2 regions of the Pseudomonas sp. NPDC089396 genome follow, and region 2 is predicted to be linked to the other one. Evidence: riboswitches for the same ligand, from Rfam matches in the RefSeq annotation. Region 2 holds a riboswitch; the other holds the start of a gene.
What was found. A riboswitch is a leader RNA that binds a small molecule or an ion and turns the genes downstream of it on or off. The one in region 2 is predicted to bind cobalamin.
Positions count from the first base shown of each region.

Region 1 (7,868 bases), on a different contig from region 2:
CGTCCATCACCGGCATGCTGCAATCGGTGATCACCAGGTCGAATGCCGCCGCTTGCCATGATGCCAACCCCGCTTCGCCATGCTCGGCCAGGGTTACCCGATGGCCCAGGGTATTGAGCTGTTTCTCCAGCAGTAACAAGTTGGCGGGGTAGTCGTCGACCACCAGGATGTTCAGCGGCCGGCTTTCGCGTTCCGGGTCTGGCTGGCCAAGCTCGGCGGGCGGGGGCTCGGAAGCGGCTGGCAGTTGCAGCTTGACGTGCACCCGGGTGCCCACGCCTTCGACGCTTTGCAAATGCAGTTTGCCGCCCATCAGCTCGGCCAGGGTGCGGCTGATCACCAGGCCCAGTCCGGCGCCCTGGTGTGCCCGCGGGCCTTCGGCCTGGGCAAAGGCACTGAACAACCGGGCCTGGTCTGCCACGCCAATGCCGATTCCGGTGTCACGCACGCACAGTTCCACCTGGATCTCGTCGCCCGTGGTGCTGGGCTGTAGTTGCAGACTGGTGTGCACCTCGCCGCGATCGGTGAACTTGATGGCATTGCTTAGCAGGTTGGACAGGATCTGCTTGATGCGCAGCGGGTCTGCCAATACCCAGGCCGGGCCCGCCGGCAGCTCGCTTTGCAGGTAAAGGCCCTTGCTGCGAGCATTGCCTTCGAAGACCCGCAGCGTGCCTCGCACCAGTTCGACCAGGTCGGTGGCCACAGGCTGCAAGGTCATGTGCCCGGACTCGATGCGCGAGATATCCAGAATGTCGCCGATCAGCCCTAGCAGGCCGACCGCCGAATCGTGCGCGGTGCGCAGCGTCGCGGGGTCACTGCGGCCGGCGCCGCTGTCCTCCAGGGCCAGTTCGAGCAAGCCGATCACCGCATTCATCGGCGTGCGGATTTCATGGCTCATGGTAGCCAGGAAGGTGCTTTTGGTCTGGCTGGCCTGTTCTGCATCGTCCTTGGCCTGGCGCAATTGTTCGAGCAGGCCGCGGCTGAGGGCCAACTGCGCCTGCAATGCATGTTGGGCTTCGGTACGCTGATGGATCAATTTGCGCAGGTAACTGTTCCAGAACACCACGCCGGCCAGCAGCAGGGCCGAGAGCACCAGCACCTGCAGTGCCAGCGTGCGGTAATTGCGCCATTGACTGTCGCTGACCAACGAACTGGTGCGCCAGCGGTTGACCAGCTGATCCAGCTCTTCGGGTGGGATGCTGAGCAGCGCCTTGTCCAGGATGGCCTGCAGCTGCGGTTGATCAGGGGCGACGGCAAACGCTGCAACGGCAGGGTCGTCGCCCAGGATGCTGGCGATGCGCAACTGGTCCTTGAATACGTGGTTGATGTAGTACGTGGCATTGATATGGCTGCTGTACGCCACATCGGCATTGCCATTGGCCACCGCTTCCATCAACGCCAATGGGTTGGACGCTTCGACTACCTTGGCACTCGGGTACTGGCGCAGCACCTCGTCGCGCAGCGGCGAACCGCTCAGCAGGGCGATGCGCTTGCCATCAAGGTCTCGGCTGTGCAGCGGCAACGCCGCCTGACTGCGTGTCACCAGCACCCGTGGGCTGACCAGGTAGGGCCGGGTATAGCGCAATTGGTTGGCACGATCGACGCCATAGCCGAGTGCACCGATCATTTGCGCTTCGCCTTGCGACACCTGCTCGACCATGGTCTGCACGGCAGGGCGCTCCATGAACCTGAACTGCAGTCCGGTGCGCAAGGTGATCTGCTTGAGCAGGTCGACGGTAATACCGCTGGTGCGTTGTTGGGCATCGTTGAACGTCAGCGGTGCCAGCGCCGGATCGACCAGCACGCTGACCGTCGGGTGGCGCTCGATCCAGGTCTTCTCTTCATCGCTCAGTGCAGAGAGGTGGCGCTCCAGCAGCAGGCTGGTGTTGCCACTGGTCCATCGCCGCAGGATGGTCAGGCGCTCGCTTTCGGTGATTTGGTCCAGGGCGGCGTCGATCAGGCGATGCAGTCGCGGATTGTCGTTGGCCAGGGCGAAGGAAAAACTGCCGGGCTTGGCCTGGCAGAAATGATCGATTTTCACCGTGCCCTGGTAGCTTTTGCCGATGAGGTAGTCGGTGCTGATGGCATCGCCCAGGTATGCGTCCGCTTCGCCGAGCTCGACGGCCGCCAGGCCTGCCAAGGTCGAGCGGTAAAGGCTCAATTGAGCCTTGGGGTAAAGGGCGCGGACCGTCTCGCCGGGCAGGTAGTGGTCGACCATCGCCAGACGCAGGCCGGCGAGGTCCCGGTTGTTTTTCAGGCTGCGGCCTTCACGGATGACGATCACGGGCAGATCGTCGGCGTAGGGCAGGCTGAGGCTGAGTTGGGCATCGGCCGCTTCGAAGCCGTTGGAGCTGCCCAGCAGGTCGATCTTGCCCTCACGCAGGGCAGTGATCGCTTCATGGCGGCTGGCAAAGCGCCTGACGTGCACCGGGATACCCAACTGCTCACCGATCAGCCCCGCGAAGTCGGCACTCAGGCCTTCGTAGTCGGACGGGCTGATATTGATTTCAAACGGCGGGTAGTCGGGGCGCGAACTGCCCAGCAGCAAGGCTTTGCGCTGCTGCAGCCACTGGCGGTCCTGACTGTCCAGGCGCAGCGGCTGGGTGGCACTGGTGGCGCGCGCCAGCAACTGGCGTGGCTCGGCATCGGCGAGTGTTGGCAGGGGGCAGCAGGCCAGGCTCAGGAACAGGAGCACGCCGGCCGAGAAGCGATTCATGGCGGGGTTGCGCTCAGTTGACGTGGTTGCGTTTGGCCAGATCGACCATTTCCACCAACGATTCGGTCTTGAGCTTTTCCATGATGCGCCCCCGGTATGTGCTGATGGTCTTGGCGCTGAGGTTCATGCTGCTGCCGATGTGCTTGTTGTTTTCGCCTCGGGCCAGGCGTCGCAGCACTTCCATCTCCCGGTTGGACAGGCTTTCCAGGCGTTTGGGTTCGCTGTCCAGCGTATTGCTGTTGACCGACATCTGCGGAAACGTTGAATAGCCCTTGACCAATGCCTTGAGGGCGAAAATCAAGGCGTCATGGTCTTCATCCTTGGTCACGAACGCGCCAATGCCGGCATCCAGGCAGCGGCGCACGTAAAGGTCGCTAGCTTGCCCGGTCAGCACCATGATCTTGGGGGTAGGCTCCAGCTGCTGAAGGCGCTTGATCACCTCCATGCCATCCAGGCCCGGCAGGCCGATGTCCAGTATCACCACATCGGGCCGTAGCTCGCGCGCTACCTGCGCCACTTCGCTGCCGTTGCCTACCTCGCCAACCACACGGAAGCGCTCACGCTCCAGCAGCAGGCGCATGGACAGCCTGACGATGGGGTGGTCGTCGACGATCAACACTGTTGTCATGTAGTTAACTCCTGTCGGAATGTGGTCCGTTTCCTGTGCTTAATCAGGAATACGACTGCAAGTTCTTTCTGCAGCGCAGCACGATACGGCCATTCCGATTCCTTGGTAATGGCGAGTATAGAACTGTTGAACAAGCAAGCAGGAGTTGTGGAAAATTCCTACAACGTGTCGGAAGAGGCATCGCCCGGACGCGGCGATGCCGGGTGTCGCTGGGCCGTTACTTGCAGGCCGAGTGGGGCTTTAGGACGCGATGCGTCGATGCCGGGTTGTTGCTCAATGCCAGGCCAACCCGTGTGGGGCGGGGCAGCAACTGGCCAGAGCAGTTCGGGCAACGGCCCTGGAAGCGCGTTTCGGTGCAGTTACGACAAAACGTACATTCGAACGAGCAGATGAATGCCTCTGGGCTATCGCCCGGCAAGTCGGCATTGCAGCATTCGCAATTGGGGCGTAGCTCCAGCATGGGCGTGACTCCGGTACGCAGGGGACAGTTTTGCAGTCTGCTATGGCGGGCGTACCGGTGGCAATGCTCACCCGCCGGGGCGGTACAGATGCGCGTGCCCGGCGCGGTACAGGGCCGACGCGGCGAACGGTGTGTCGCCCAGTACATGGCCGACGAGGATCAGCGCTGTACGGCGAAAACCTTTGCTGGCGACCTGTTCGACGATATCGGCCAGGGTGCCGCGAACCCAGTCCTGGTCCGGCCAGGTGGCGCGATGGACCACGGCGATCGGGCAGTCGGCGCCATAGTGGGGGCGTAGTTCCTCGACGATTCGCGGCAGGTGTTTGACGCCCAAGTGAATGGCCAGGGTCGCACCATGGCGGGCCAGGTCGCCCAGTTGCTCCCCGGCCGGCATGGGTGAGCTGTCGCCGTAGCGGGTCAGAATGACCGTCTGCGCCACGTCCGGCAGGGTCAGTTCGCAGCCCAGCAAGGCGGCACTGGCAGCGGTCGCCGTGACCCCGGGAATGATCTGGTAGTCGATGCCCAGCTCACGCAAGTGCTGGATCTGTTCGCCGATTGCGCCGTACAGGCTGGGGTCGCCACTGTGTACACGCGCGACATCCTGGCCCTGTGCATGGGCAGCTCGCATGGCCTCGATGATCTGTTCGAGGTGCAGCTCGGCACTGTTGATGACCGTCTCGGCCTGGTGGCCTTCGAGTACCGCCGCCGGTACCAGGGAGCCGGCGTAGATGATGACCGGGCACTGTCGGATCAGGCGCTGCCCCTTGACTGTGATCAGATCCGGGTCGCCAGGGCCGGCACCGATGAAGTAGACCGTCATGGAAATTCCTTGCAGAAGAATGGTTGAAGCGATTATCCGCCACAGGCCAGGGCGACGGTAGCCGGCCCGTGGCTTTGCCGCGTGACCCGCAGTCTGGCCGAGCCAAGCTCGCGGCTGGCCAGCGCCAACGCCGTGCTTTCGGCAACGCCCCAGCAGCCGCTGTGGGCATAGGCCGGTGCTGAGCGATGGCTGAGGAGGGGTTCGAATGCCTGTAGCTCGCTGGCATCGAATATCACCAGGATCAAGCCGTGACGCAGGGCCAACTGGCGCAGCCCTGGTTCATCGGCTTTCAGGCTGATAGTGGCAATGCCACGCAGCGCCTCAAGTGCCAGGCCTTGTGAAGCCAGGCTCTGGCGCAGCAGGGCATCGAGGACGTCCACCGGGCAACCTCGACGGCAACCGAAGCCGGCGTACAGCGCCGGCAGCGGCGTTTCAAGGTCCATCAGGCCTGTTGGGCACGACGGTAGAACCAGGCGCTGAGCAGGCCCAAGGCCAGCCAGAACGCGGCATTGGTGAGCCAGGAGGCAATCTTGAACTGGGTTTCCAGTGCGTCGGGCGCCAGGCTTTGGTGCACCTCAGGCTGCGGCGCACCGATGACGTGGGGCACTACCAGCAGCACCACGCCGACGGCCTTGAGCAGCCAGTGCCGGGAGAACACCAGCAGTGCCAGCCCCAGTGCGGTAGCGGCTGCGGTGCCGATCCACCAGCTCTGGCGTTGGCCGAGGTCGGCGGCGGCGGTACCGGGTAACTCGGGTGGCAGACCCAAGGTCGGGGCCAGGCAGAACACCGCGAAGCCGGCCAGGCCCCACAGCGCACCGGTGCTGACCCGATTGGGTTCGCGCAGGCTGTACAGGGCGACCAGGATCAGGGCGAAGCCAACGGCCACTACCAGGTTGCCCCCGGTGGTCGAGAGAATGCGTTGCCAGCCATCTTCGGGCGACCAGGCCTCTGCACTGTGTTCATGGGCCGCAACGGCCGCGCCGTCATGGCTGTGGTGTTCAGCGGCGGGGGCTGCCGACTCGTAGGTTTCCGCCTGGAGAATCAACGGGGCGACCCAGAAGCTTTGCAACAGGGTCAGCAGCAAGGCTGCGAGCAGGCCGCTGAACCCAGCGGTGCGGGCAATGCGCTTGATCATGGGGCAGGCCTCAGTGGCAGGGGAATGCGGCGCTGTGGCGGGTGTCGTGGGCGGCGTTGTGCACGGCCTCGATGTGCGAGAACCCGGCGAAATAGACCAGGCACAGGCCCAGCAGGCTGGCACCTACGGCGATGACGACGCGCTGGCTGAGGGTGACGGGGGTGGCGATGCTGTGCTTGGCGCTGGAAATGGGCATGACGCGTTCCTCTGTTGTTTTAAGCTCAACGGGCAAGCGCGGCAGCCCCGGACGCGAAGCGCCCAAGGGAATGCGACAGCGCCCGCCCACCGCGGGGTGTTCATGTGACGCCAGGCCGGTCTCCGGGCTTGCGAGGAGGAGCAGGGCTCCTTGGAAAGCGTCACCTTCCCATGCCGAACGACGTGGCACAGTGGTCTAGACGCTTCGCTCGCTTACCGTTGCGGGGGCAGCACCGGCCTGGTCCGGCCCCGCTCGAGGGCCTGCGACGCACCGGTTTCCCGTTTCACCCCCGAGGGGGCACCTGAACGCAAGACGTAAGGAGAGCACGAGGCAGGGTTTGCGTCAATTGGTTGCACTTTATTACTGGGAGCGCGGCCCATCGCCGGCAAGCCGGCTCCCACAGGTACAGCGTCGCCCTTGAGCAATGCGCTGTACCGGTGGGAGCCGGCTTGCCGGCGATGGGCTGCAAAGCAGCCCCAACAAAGTTGCAGCGAGCTTGCTCGCGCTGCGCTCGATCTTTGCGCCACCACAAAACGCAAGCCATGAGTTGACCACCCGCCACCCCCCGCGTAGCCTTGCCGCTTCGAGGTTCTTCGGCCAGGCCGAAGCTAAGACGGGAACGCGGTAAAAGCCGCGGCTGCCCCCGCAACTGTAGGCACCGGCAACGGATCGACACAGCCACTGCGCCAAAGGCGCGGGAAGGCGTCATCCTGCCAGCCCCCTGAATGATGGGGGCCGGAACGGTGCAAGCCAGGAGACCTGCCTCGTCACGTTTTCGACTTTCAACCGGGCGGGGTGATCCGGTGGCGAACGAGCCCGGCCGGCCTGGCCCGCGGCTTTCGTCCCGTGTGCCCGCGCCAACCTGCCAAGGGCAACGCGACATGAAAACACTGGCCAAGCTCCCCGTCACCATCGTCACCGGCTTTCTCGGCTCGGGCAAGACCACCTTGCTCCGGCACATGCTCGACAACGCCCAGGGCCGCCGCATCGCGGTGATCGTCAATGAATTCGGCGAGCTCGGCATCGACGGCGAAATCCTCAAGCAGTGCAGCATCGGCTGCACTGAAGAAGAGGCCAGCGGCCGCGTCTACGAGCTGGCCAACGGCTGCCTGTGCTGCACCGTGCAGGAAGAGTTCTTCCCGGTCATGCGCGAACTGGTTGCCCGTCGCGGCGACCTGGACCACATCCTCATCGAAACCAGCGGCCTGGCGCTGCCAAAGCCGTTGGTACAAGCCTTCCAGTGGCCGGAAATCCGCACGGCCTGCACCGTCGACGCGGTGATCACTGTGGTCGACAGCCCGGCCGTGGCCGCCGGCACCTTCGCCGCTTTCCCGGACCAGGTCGACGCCCAGCGCAAGCTCGACCCCAACCTGGACCACGAATCGCCGCTGCATGAGCTGTTCGCCGACCAGTTGGCCAGTGCCGACCTGGTGGTGCTGAACAAGGCTGACCTGATCGACGCCGAAGGCCTGGCCAAGGTCCGTGCCGAAGTGGCCGAAGAGCTGCCTCCAGCGGTCAAGGTCATCGAGGCCAGCAGTGGCCGTCTGCCACTGGACGTGCTGCTGGGCGTGGGCGCCGAATCCGAGGTGCACATCGATGGCCGCCGCACCCACCACGATTCGCACCACGACGGCGATGACCATGACGACCATGACCACGACGCGTTCGACTCCATCTCCATCGATCTGCCAGAAGCGGACGAAAGCCTGCTGCTCGACGCCCTGACGCAACTGGTGGTGGAGTTCGGCATCCTGCGCGCCAAAGGCTTCGCCGCCGTTCCCGGCAAGCCGATGCGCCTGCTGGTGCAGGGCGTGGGTACTCGCTTCGACAAACACTTCGACCGCGCCTGGCGTGCCGACGAGCCGCGCATCACCCGCCTGGTGCTGATCGGCCAGGACCTCGATGCCGTGCAGCTG
Region 1 is NZ_JBIVIC010000004.1:401,374-409,241, forward strand. It holds gene ACIPZB_RS10025 (transporter substrate-binding domain-containing protein) at 1-2,713, opposite strand, end outside; gene ACIPZB_RS10030 (response regulator) at 2,727-3,341, opposite strand; gene ACIPZB_RS10035 (DUF1272 domain-containing protein) at 3,559-3,801, opposite strand; gene cobM (precorrin-4 C(11)-methyltransferase) at 3,869-4,621, opposite strand; gene ACIPZB_RS10045 (cobalamin biosynthesis protein) at 4,654-5,046, opposite strand; gene ACIPZB_RS10050 (CbtA family protein) at 5,064-5,756, opposite strand; gene ACIPZB_RS10055 (CbtB-domain containing protein) at 5,767-5,952, opposite strand; cobalamin riboswitch at 6,048-6,272, opposite strand; cobalamin riboswitch at 6,522-6,734, shown strand; gene cobW (cobalamin biosynthesis protein CobW) at 6,834-7,868, shown strand, end outside.
Region 1: it holds a riboswitch for cobalamin, as region 2 does, so the genes downstream of both, ACIPZB_RS10055 (CbtB-domain containing protein) here and ACIPZB_RS26110 (FecCD family ABC transporter permease) in region 2, are expected to answer to the same signal.

Region 2 (7,868 bases):
CTACCTGGATCTGCTCAACCAGAACAACGCGCGTGCGCCGCATATCGAAGGCTTGGCCTTGGCCTATGGGCACACTGAAGTGCTCAAGGTCCCTGACCGGTCAGTGCAGCCCGAAGTGCTGCGACCGTTGCTCAAGGCCTGCCGGGAGAAACGGCGGCTGGATATCGACTATGTGTCCTTCAATAGCCCGGAGCTGGAGGGGCGTACCATCGCACCGCACACCCTGGTCTATACCGGGATGCGTTGGCATGTGCGGGCGTACTGCGAGAAAAACCGCAAGTACCGCGATTTCGTACTCAGCCGTTTCCGCGGTGTACCGCTGCTGCGCGATGAAGTCACCGAGAACGGCATGGAACACGATACGGAATGGAATTCGCAGATCGATGTGATCTTCAAACCGGACGAGCGCCTGACGCCCGCGCAACGGGCCATTATCGAAGTTGACTACGGCATGCTCGAGGGGCGTCTCGTGGTGCCTAGCTCATTGGCGTTGGCCAAGTATGTCGTCCGCCGCTTCCACGTAAACCCCAGTGTTCATGACGCCAGGCCCGAGGCCCAGCAACTGGTGCTGGCCAATCGGGCAGAGCTCAAGCCGTGGTTGAGCCTGGACTGAGCGGCCGCTTTTTGACCTGAAGCAATCCCTTCGTCCAGATCGCCTCTATGCTGAACCCTTCAACTCAAGCTCACTCAGGTAAACAAGGAGGCATTCATGAAAGCTGCAGTTGTTGCCAAAGGGCGTCGCGTCGAGGTGGTGGAAAAGACACTGCGGCCGCTGGCGCACGGTGAAGCGTTACTGAAAATGCAGTGCTGCGGCGTATGCCACACGGACTTGCATGTGAAAAACGGCGATTTCGGCGACAAGACCGGCGTGGTCCTGGGCCATGAAGGCATTGGCGTGGTGGTCGAGGTCGGGCCAGGTGTGACTTCGCTCAAGCCGGGCGACCGGGCCAGCGTGGCCTGGTTCTACCAGGGCTGCGGGCACTGCGAATACTGCAACAGCGGCAATGAGACGCTGTGCCGGGAAGTGAAGAACTCTGGTTATACCGTGGACGGCGGCATGGCCGAGGCCTGCATCGTGGTGGCGGACTATGCGGTAAAAGTGCCGGACGGCCTCGATTCGGCAGCGGCCAGCAGCATCACCTGCGCCGGGGTGACCACTTACAAGGCCGTGAAATCGTCCAATATCCGCCCGGGGCAGTGGATTGCCATCTATGGCCTTGGCGGCCTGGGCAACCTCGCCCTGCAATACGCGAAAAACGTCTTCAATGCCCGGGTCATTGCGATTGATGTCAATGATGAGCAGCTGGCGTTTGCCCGTGAGATGGGCGCCGACCTGGTGCTCAATCCTCGCAGCGAGGATGTGGCGAAGGTCGTTCAGGAAAAGACCGGCGGCGCGCATGCGGCCGTGGTGACGGCAGTATCGAAAAGCGCCTTCAACTCGGCGGTCGATGCGCTGCGAGCAGGTGGACGGCTGGTTGCCGTAGGCTTGCCGTCTGAAGCCATGAGCCTGGACATCCCGCGCCTGGTGCTCGATGGCATCGAAGTGGTCGGGTCATTGGTCGGTACTCGGCAGGACTTGATCGAGGCCTTCGAGTTCGCCGCGCAAGGCAAGGTGGTGCCGAAGGTGACGTTGCGTCCGGTCGAAGACATCAACGATATTTTCGAAGAGATGCTCGAAGGGAAGATCAAGGGCCGCATGGTCATCAACTTCGAAGGCTGACGCGATCCCCTGTGGGAGCCGGCTTGCCGGCGATAGGGCCCGAGCCGGCGCCAGCCTTCCCTGGCCTCATCGCCGGCAAGCCGGCTCCCACAGGGACACCAGTGCTTTCACAATCCGCCCGTCAACGGCCACTCGACGGCCAGGCGGATCTGGTCGCCATCCAGCTCCGCCTGTGCCGTGTTCCCCCGATGCAGGTTATGCCGCAGCGAGAAAGCCGTGCCTTTGGCCTTGCCGCTCTGCACCACATAGCGTGCCTCCAGGTCTCGCTCCCAGTGCTTGCCGCCCTGGCCATAACCCAGGTAGGCATAGCCACCACTGGGGTCGACATGGCTGCCATCGATATCGAACCCGCGCACATACAGTGCCGTCAGGTTCAAGCCTGGCACCCCGTACCCCCCCATGTTCAGGTCATAGCGCGCCTGCCATGACTTCTCGTGCGGTGCGTTGAAGTCGGACATCTGCACCGCGTTGGCAAGGTAGATCGCCCCACGGGTCACGTAGTCGAACGGGGTATCGCCGTGCACCTGCTGCCAACCGAGACTGACGCTGTGCGGCCCCTGGCTGTAGCGCGAGACCAGGCTCCAGGTGGTGTTGTCGATGCGTCCGGACAGGGCCTTGCCAGTGTCGGTGGTACGGTACAGGTTCAGGTCCAGGCTCAGGCTGCGGCGGTCGTCCAGTGCGTGGGTCAGCGTGCTGCCGAGGTAGTGCTGGTTCCAGGTGTCTTCATAGCGGGAGGTATACAGACTGCCGGTGAACGCGGCGCCGGGGTTCCACACCAGGCCGGCGAGGTCGAAGGTATTGCCCTGGCGGCCGTTGGAGTAGTTCACCACGAAGCCCTGATCATGGCTTGAGGCGTTACGGTCGGTGCTTTCGTTGAAGTGCCCCGCGACCAGTTTCAGCGTGTCGATTTCGTTGCTGGAGAAGAAGAACCCGGTTGCCGTTTCCGGCAGCAGGCGGCTGTCGGATGAGCTGAACACCGGCGTCTTCACCCGCTGCTCGCCATAGGACAGCACAGTGTTGGACAGGCGCAACTTTGCCGCCGCGCCGCCCCGGCTGTACTCATTCTTCGGGTGGCCGTCATTGTCCACACCGAGCAGGCGCGCCTTGCCCGCCCGGCCACCACCGCTGTCGAGCTGTACGCCCAGGTAGGCATGGGCATCGATTCCCACGCCTATCAAGCCTTGGGTAAAACCGGACTGCAGCGTCCCCATCAAACCGTAGGCCCATTCTTCAGCCAGGCCATTGCGTTCGCTACGCGGCTTGTAGGCATTGCGGGCGGCACTGTTGCGCCCGCCATGCTTGTAGTCACGCTGGTCGTACACGGTGCGGTTGAGCAAGCTCCAGTTACTGTCTTCGACCAGCCCACGGCTTTGCGATTGCACCGATTCGGCAAGCGCGGCAACGGGCAGTAAAGCGCTGGCGAGCAGCAGGGCTGTGGAGCGCATGGGGCAGCTTCCTGGTTCAGGGGACGCGAAAACGCAGGAAGCGCGCGCCGTCGAAGGGATCGGTGAGGTAGTGGCCGTGCACCCCAAAGGTGCTCAGCAGGCGTTCGGGGGTGAGCACATCCAACGGCTTGCCCAGGGCAACCAGGCGGCCCTGGTCGAGCACTGCCACGCGGTCGCAGGTCAGCGCCTGGTTGAGGTCGTGCAGGGCCACCAGGGTGGTGACCGGCAACGCCTGGACGCGGTGCAGCAGGCTCAGCTGATGCTGGATATCCAGGTGGTTGGTCGGCTCATCGAGCAGCAACACCTGGGGCTGCTGGGCCAGGGCACGGGCGATGTGCACGCGTTGGCGTTCGCCACCGGACAGCGAGCCCCAGAGACGTGTGCGCAGGTGCGTGGCATCGAGGTCGGCCAGCGCCTGCTCGACGATGGCGCGGTCCTCGCGGGAAAACGGTGCCAACGCCGACAACCACGGCGTGCGCCCCAGGGTCACGGCGTCGAATACGCGAATGGCATCGAGGGTGTCGGCTTGCTGCTCGACCAGCGCCAGGACCTGGGCGATACGCCGTCGAGGCAGGCGCGCGATAGGCTCGCCGAGCAAGTGGACGCTACCGCTTTGCGGGGTGCGCAGCCCGGCCAGAAGCTTGAGTAACGACGACTTGCCGGAGCCGTTGGGGCCGACGATGCCGAGGGTTTCGCCTGCCACCACGCTCAGGTCGATGTCACGCAGTACAAGGTTACCGGCCAACTGAAAGCTCAAGCCCTGACAGGCGAGAGGGGCGAGTTGCAGCGCTGTCATGGCCGTCATGGGCGTCCCCGGCGGCTGACCAGGATCAGCGCGAACACCGGTGCGCCGATCAGTGCGGTGACCACACCCACCGGAATCACCTGACCAGGAATCAGCGTGCGTGACAGCACGTCAGCGGCAATCAGAAACAGCGCGCCGCCCAGTGCACTGGCCGGCAACAGGCGGTTGTGGCCGGGGCCGAGCAACAGGCGCAGGGCGTGCGGAATGACCAGCCCGACGAAACCGATGGCGCCGACAATGGACACCATCACCGCCGTCACCAACGCCGCGCAGCAGATCAACAGCCACTGCGTGCGGCGCACGGCAACACCCAGCGAGGCCGCCGAATCGGCGCCGAAGGTGAAGGCGTCCAGGGCGCGGCGCTGCCACAGGCACACCAGCAAGCCGACTAGCGCTGCGGGCAGCGCTAGCCACACCGACGGCCAACGCACGCCGCTCAAGTTACCCAGCAGCCAGAACAGAATGCCGCGCGCCTGTTCGGCGGTGGCCGACTTGGTGATGAGGAACGCGGTGAGGGCGTTGAACAGCTGCGAGCCGGCGATGCCCGCCAGGATCACCTGGGCGTTATGGCTGCTCGGGCCGGCCGCACGGGCCAGCACCAGCACCAGGGCGAAGGCCGTCAGTGCGCCGATGAATGCACCGGCGGACAGGCTCAGGGCCGCACTGCCCAGGCCCAGCAGGCCGACCAGTACCGCACCGGTCGAGGCGCCTGCCGACAAGCCCAGCAGGTACGGCTCGGCCAGTGGATTGCGCAGCAGCGCCTGGAGGATCACCCCGCAGGTCGCCAGCCCGGCGCCGCAGGCGGCGGCGACCAGGGTGCGGGTCAAGCGGTAGTTCCAGACGATGCCGGCGTCGATCGGGTCGACCGGGTAATCGGCTTGCCACAGGTGGTTGGCCAGCACCTGGCAGACCAGCCGCAGCGACAACTGGGTTTCGCCAATGGCCGTGCCGGCCAGCACGGCCGCCAGCAGGGTCAGCAGGGCGAGGCCTGCGAGCAGGATGGCGAAACGGGGCTGCATGCTGGGCGATCTCCTATCGGACAGTTCACGGAAGGAACCCACGGACAGGCATCGCCGAGCCCCCGCACGCAGCGGGGGCAGCACCAATGGCCAATCCCGGACACCCCGCCGGTTGGTGAATGTAGGCCGGCAGGTCTCCTGACTGGTGCGTCGTCGCCCGGCTCCGGCCTTCCCGGGTCGGTTGACCCAGTGGCATCGATGGAGCGGGCTCGGCACCTACAGTTGCGGGGGCAGTTCCGTTTGGCACGCCTTGGGCGGGCCAGGGATTCCCTGTTAGTTCCATGGTGGAAACCGGCGGGCGGCATGGTAGACCATCAGGCCGCCGGGTGAAACGCTAAATCACAGGTACTTGAGCCAGGTGATATCGCGCCGGCGTGCCTTGAGCCGGGCAAATCCGCGCACCGGCAGGTACAGCGCCACGGCCAGCAGCGCGGCGGTGAGCCACACCGCGGCAATGCCGTCGAAGCCGAAGTAGTCGCCGTGGTTGCGCCCGAACAGGGCGACGCTGGCCAGGTACAGCAGCTTCAGCACGTACAGGTGCAGCAGGTAGAAGAACATCGGCGCCGCGCCGAACACTGCCAGGGCGCTGATCCAGCGGGCCTGCCCGGCGCGCTCGAAGGTACGCAGCAATAGCAGGCCGCAGCCCAGGGTCAGGGCCAGGAACAGCAGCGACGGTGGATACTTGGTGATGTTGAAGAAACTCATCAGGGTTTGGGTCACGGTCGGGAAGCCGCTCCAGGGGGCTTCGCCATAGCCGTTCTGGATGCGCAGCACCATGAAGCCGAGCAGGGCGATGACCCCGGCCAGCAGCAGGTGATACTGGCGTTGTTGCGCATCGCTACCCCGGGCGAACCAGGGACCGAGGCCATAGCCCAGGGCGATCACGCCGATCCATGGCAGCACTGGGTAGGAAGTGCGCAGGCGCAGGTTTTCGGAGAGCTCCAGCCAGCCACGGTCATGCAGGATCGCCCAGGGCACGTGCAGGGCGGACTCGACGCCGAAGTGCAGGCCATCGAGCAGGTTGTGCCCGGCCACGATCACGGCCCCCACGGCCAGCAGCGCGGGGCGCGGCAGCCACACCAGCAGCGACAGGGCGAGCATGCTGATGCCGATGGCCCAGATCACCTGCAGGTAGATGACACTGGGCGGCAGCTGGAACGTCCAGGCGAAGTTGACCAGGGTGAACTCCAGCACCACCAGGAACAGCCCGCGCTTGAACAGGAAGGCCGAGACATCGCTGCGGCCCTGGTATTTCTCGCCGTACAGCCAGGCCGACAGGCCCGTGAGCAGGACGAACACCGGCGCGCACAGGTGGGCCAGGGTGCGGCTGGCGAACAGCGACGGGTCGGTGGCGTCGATGGCCATCGGGTCGCTGACCTGGCGGTGCAGGAAGAAGGTTTCGCGCACATGGTCGAGGAGCATGAACAGGATCACCAGGCCGCGCAGGGCGTCGATGCTCTGCAGGCGCTGGGTGAGCTGGGTGGGAGTGGCGGCGGCACTGGTCATGGAAGGGGTCGCAGGCAGGAATGAATGTCAAATGAAATGTTATCTTATAACTTTTTGGGGTAAGCAGGGAAGTTGTTTTTGTGGTGTTCATGCGGGCCTTATCGCCGGCAAGCCGGCTCCCACAGGGACACCACCGGCTTTAAGAACGGTGGTGTCCCTGTGGGAGCCGGCTTGCCGGCGATAGGGCCGGTGCAGTCACCTCAAATCAGAAGCTGTAATCCACCGTCGCAAAATACGACCGCGGCGCCCCCATCACCCACTGCGTGCCGCTGAACGCCGAAGCCACATACTCCCGGTCGAACAGGTTGTTCACCTGCAACCCCAACCTCACATCCGGCAGCACCTGCCAGCCGATATTGGCATCGACCACGGTGTACCCTGGCGCACGCTGGGTGTTGGCAGTGTCGGCATAACGCTCGTCCACATAGCGCGCGCCCATACCCACTTCCATTTGCTGGCCGAATCCCTTGCTCAGCCACAGGTTGGCACTACGCCGCGGCACGTTGGTCGGGCGATTGCCAGCACGGTCCTGGGGCACGCCGCCGACCATCTCGTCGAATTCGTCATACTTGGCGCGCACCACCGCGGCATTTGCCGAAACCTGCCACTGCTGCGGCAAACTCAGCTCCAGCGTCGCCTCCAGGCCATCGGACGTCTGTTGCCCAGCTTGTTGCGGTTCATGGGTGAACGGGTCATCCACCAGCAGCTTCTTCTTGACGATGTGGTAGGCCGCCAGCGTCCATTCGCCCCGACCTTCCCAGAACCGCTGCTTGAGGCCCAGCTCGGTCTGCCTGGCCTCGGTCAGGTCGTAGTGCATCTGGCTCGGGCTGAGGCTGATCAGGTTGTTCACCCCGTCCTCGCTGGTGGAGTACTGGCCATACAGCGACAGGTTGTCGGTGACCGCGAACACCAGTCCTGCGCGCCAGTTGCCACCCTGCAAACTACGGTCACTGCGGGTGCCGTCGGTGAGGTTGTCGCGGTCGATATGGTTCTGGTCGCGGCGCACGCCGGTCACCAGCGACAGGCGCTCGGTCAGCTGCAGGCGGTTCTCGGCGAACAGGGCGAAGGTGTGGGTGGTGGACAAGGTTTGCGGGCGCGTGGGCGAATCGCTGTGGAACCAACCCGGCGCCGGCTGCCACGGGTCGATGTAGTCGCCGCCCACATCGTTGTAGGGCGCGTTGCTGTCGACGTTGAAACGCACCTTGTTGTACTCGGCACCGACCAGCGTCCTGCTGGTCAGGCCGAGCAGCGAATGGTCGAACGTGAAGGTCTGGCGGTCGCCGATCTGCTCCTGGTTGTGCCTGATCTCCAGGTAGCTCTGGCGCAGCAGCTGCTCGCGATCGACGTCCCAGCTGTAGTTCTCGGCGTTGCGC
Region 2 is NZ_JBIVIC010000021.1:18,112-25,979, forward strand. It holds gene ACIPZB_RS26090 (helix-turn-helix transcriptional regulator) at 1-613, shown strand, start outside; gene adhP (alcohol dehydrogenase AdhP) at 710-1,720, shown strand; gene ACIPZB_RS26100 (OprD family porin) at 1,828-3,165, opposite strand; gene ACIPZB_RS26105 (ABC transporter ATP-binding protein) at 3,182-3,970, opposite strand; gene ACIPZB_RS26110 (FecCD family ABC transporter permease) at 3,967-4,989, opposite strand; cobalamin riboswitch at 5,100-5,300, opposite strand; gene ACIPZB_RS26115 (DUF1624 domain-containing protein) at 5,329-6,495, opposite strand; gene ACIPZB_RS26120 (TonB-dependent receptor) at 6,701-7,868, opposite strand, start outside.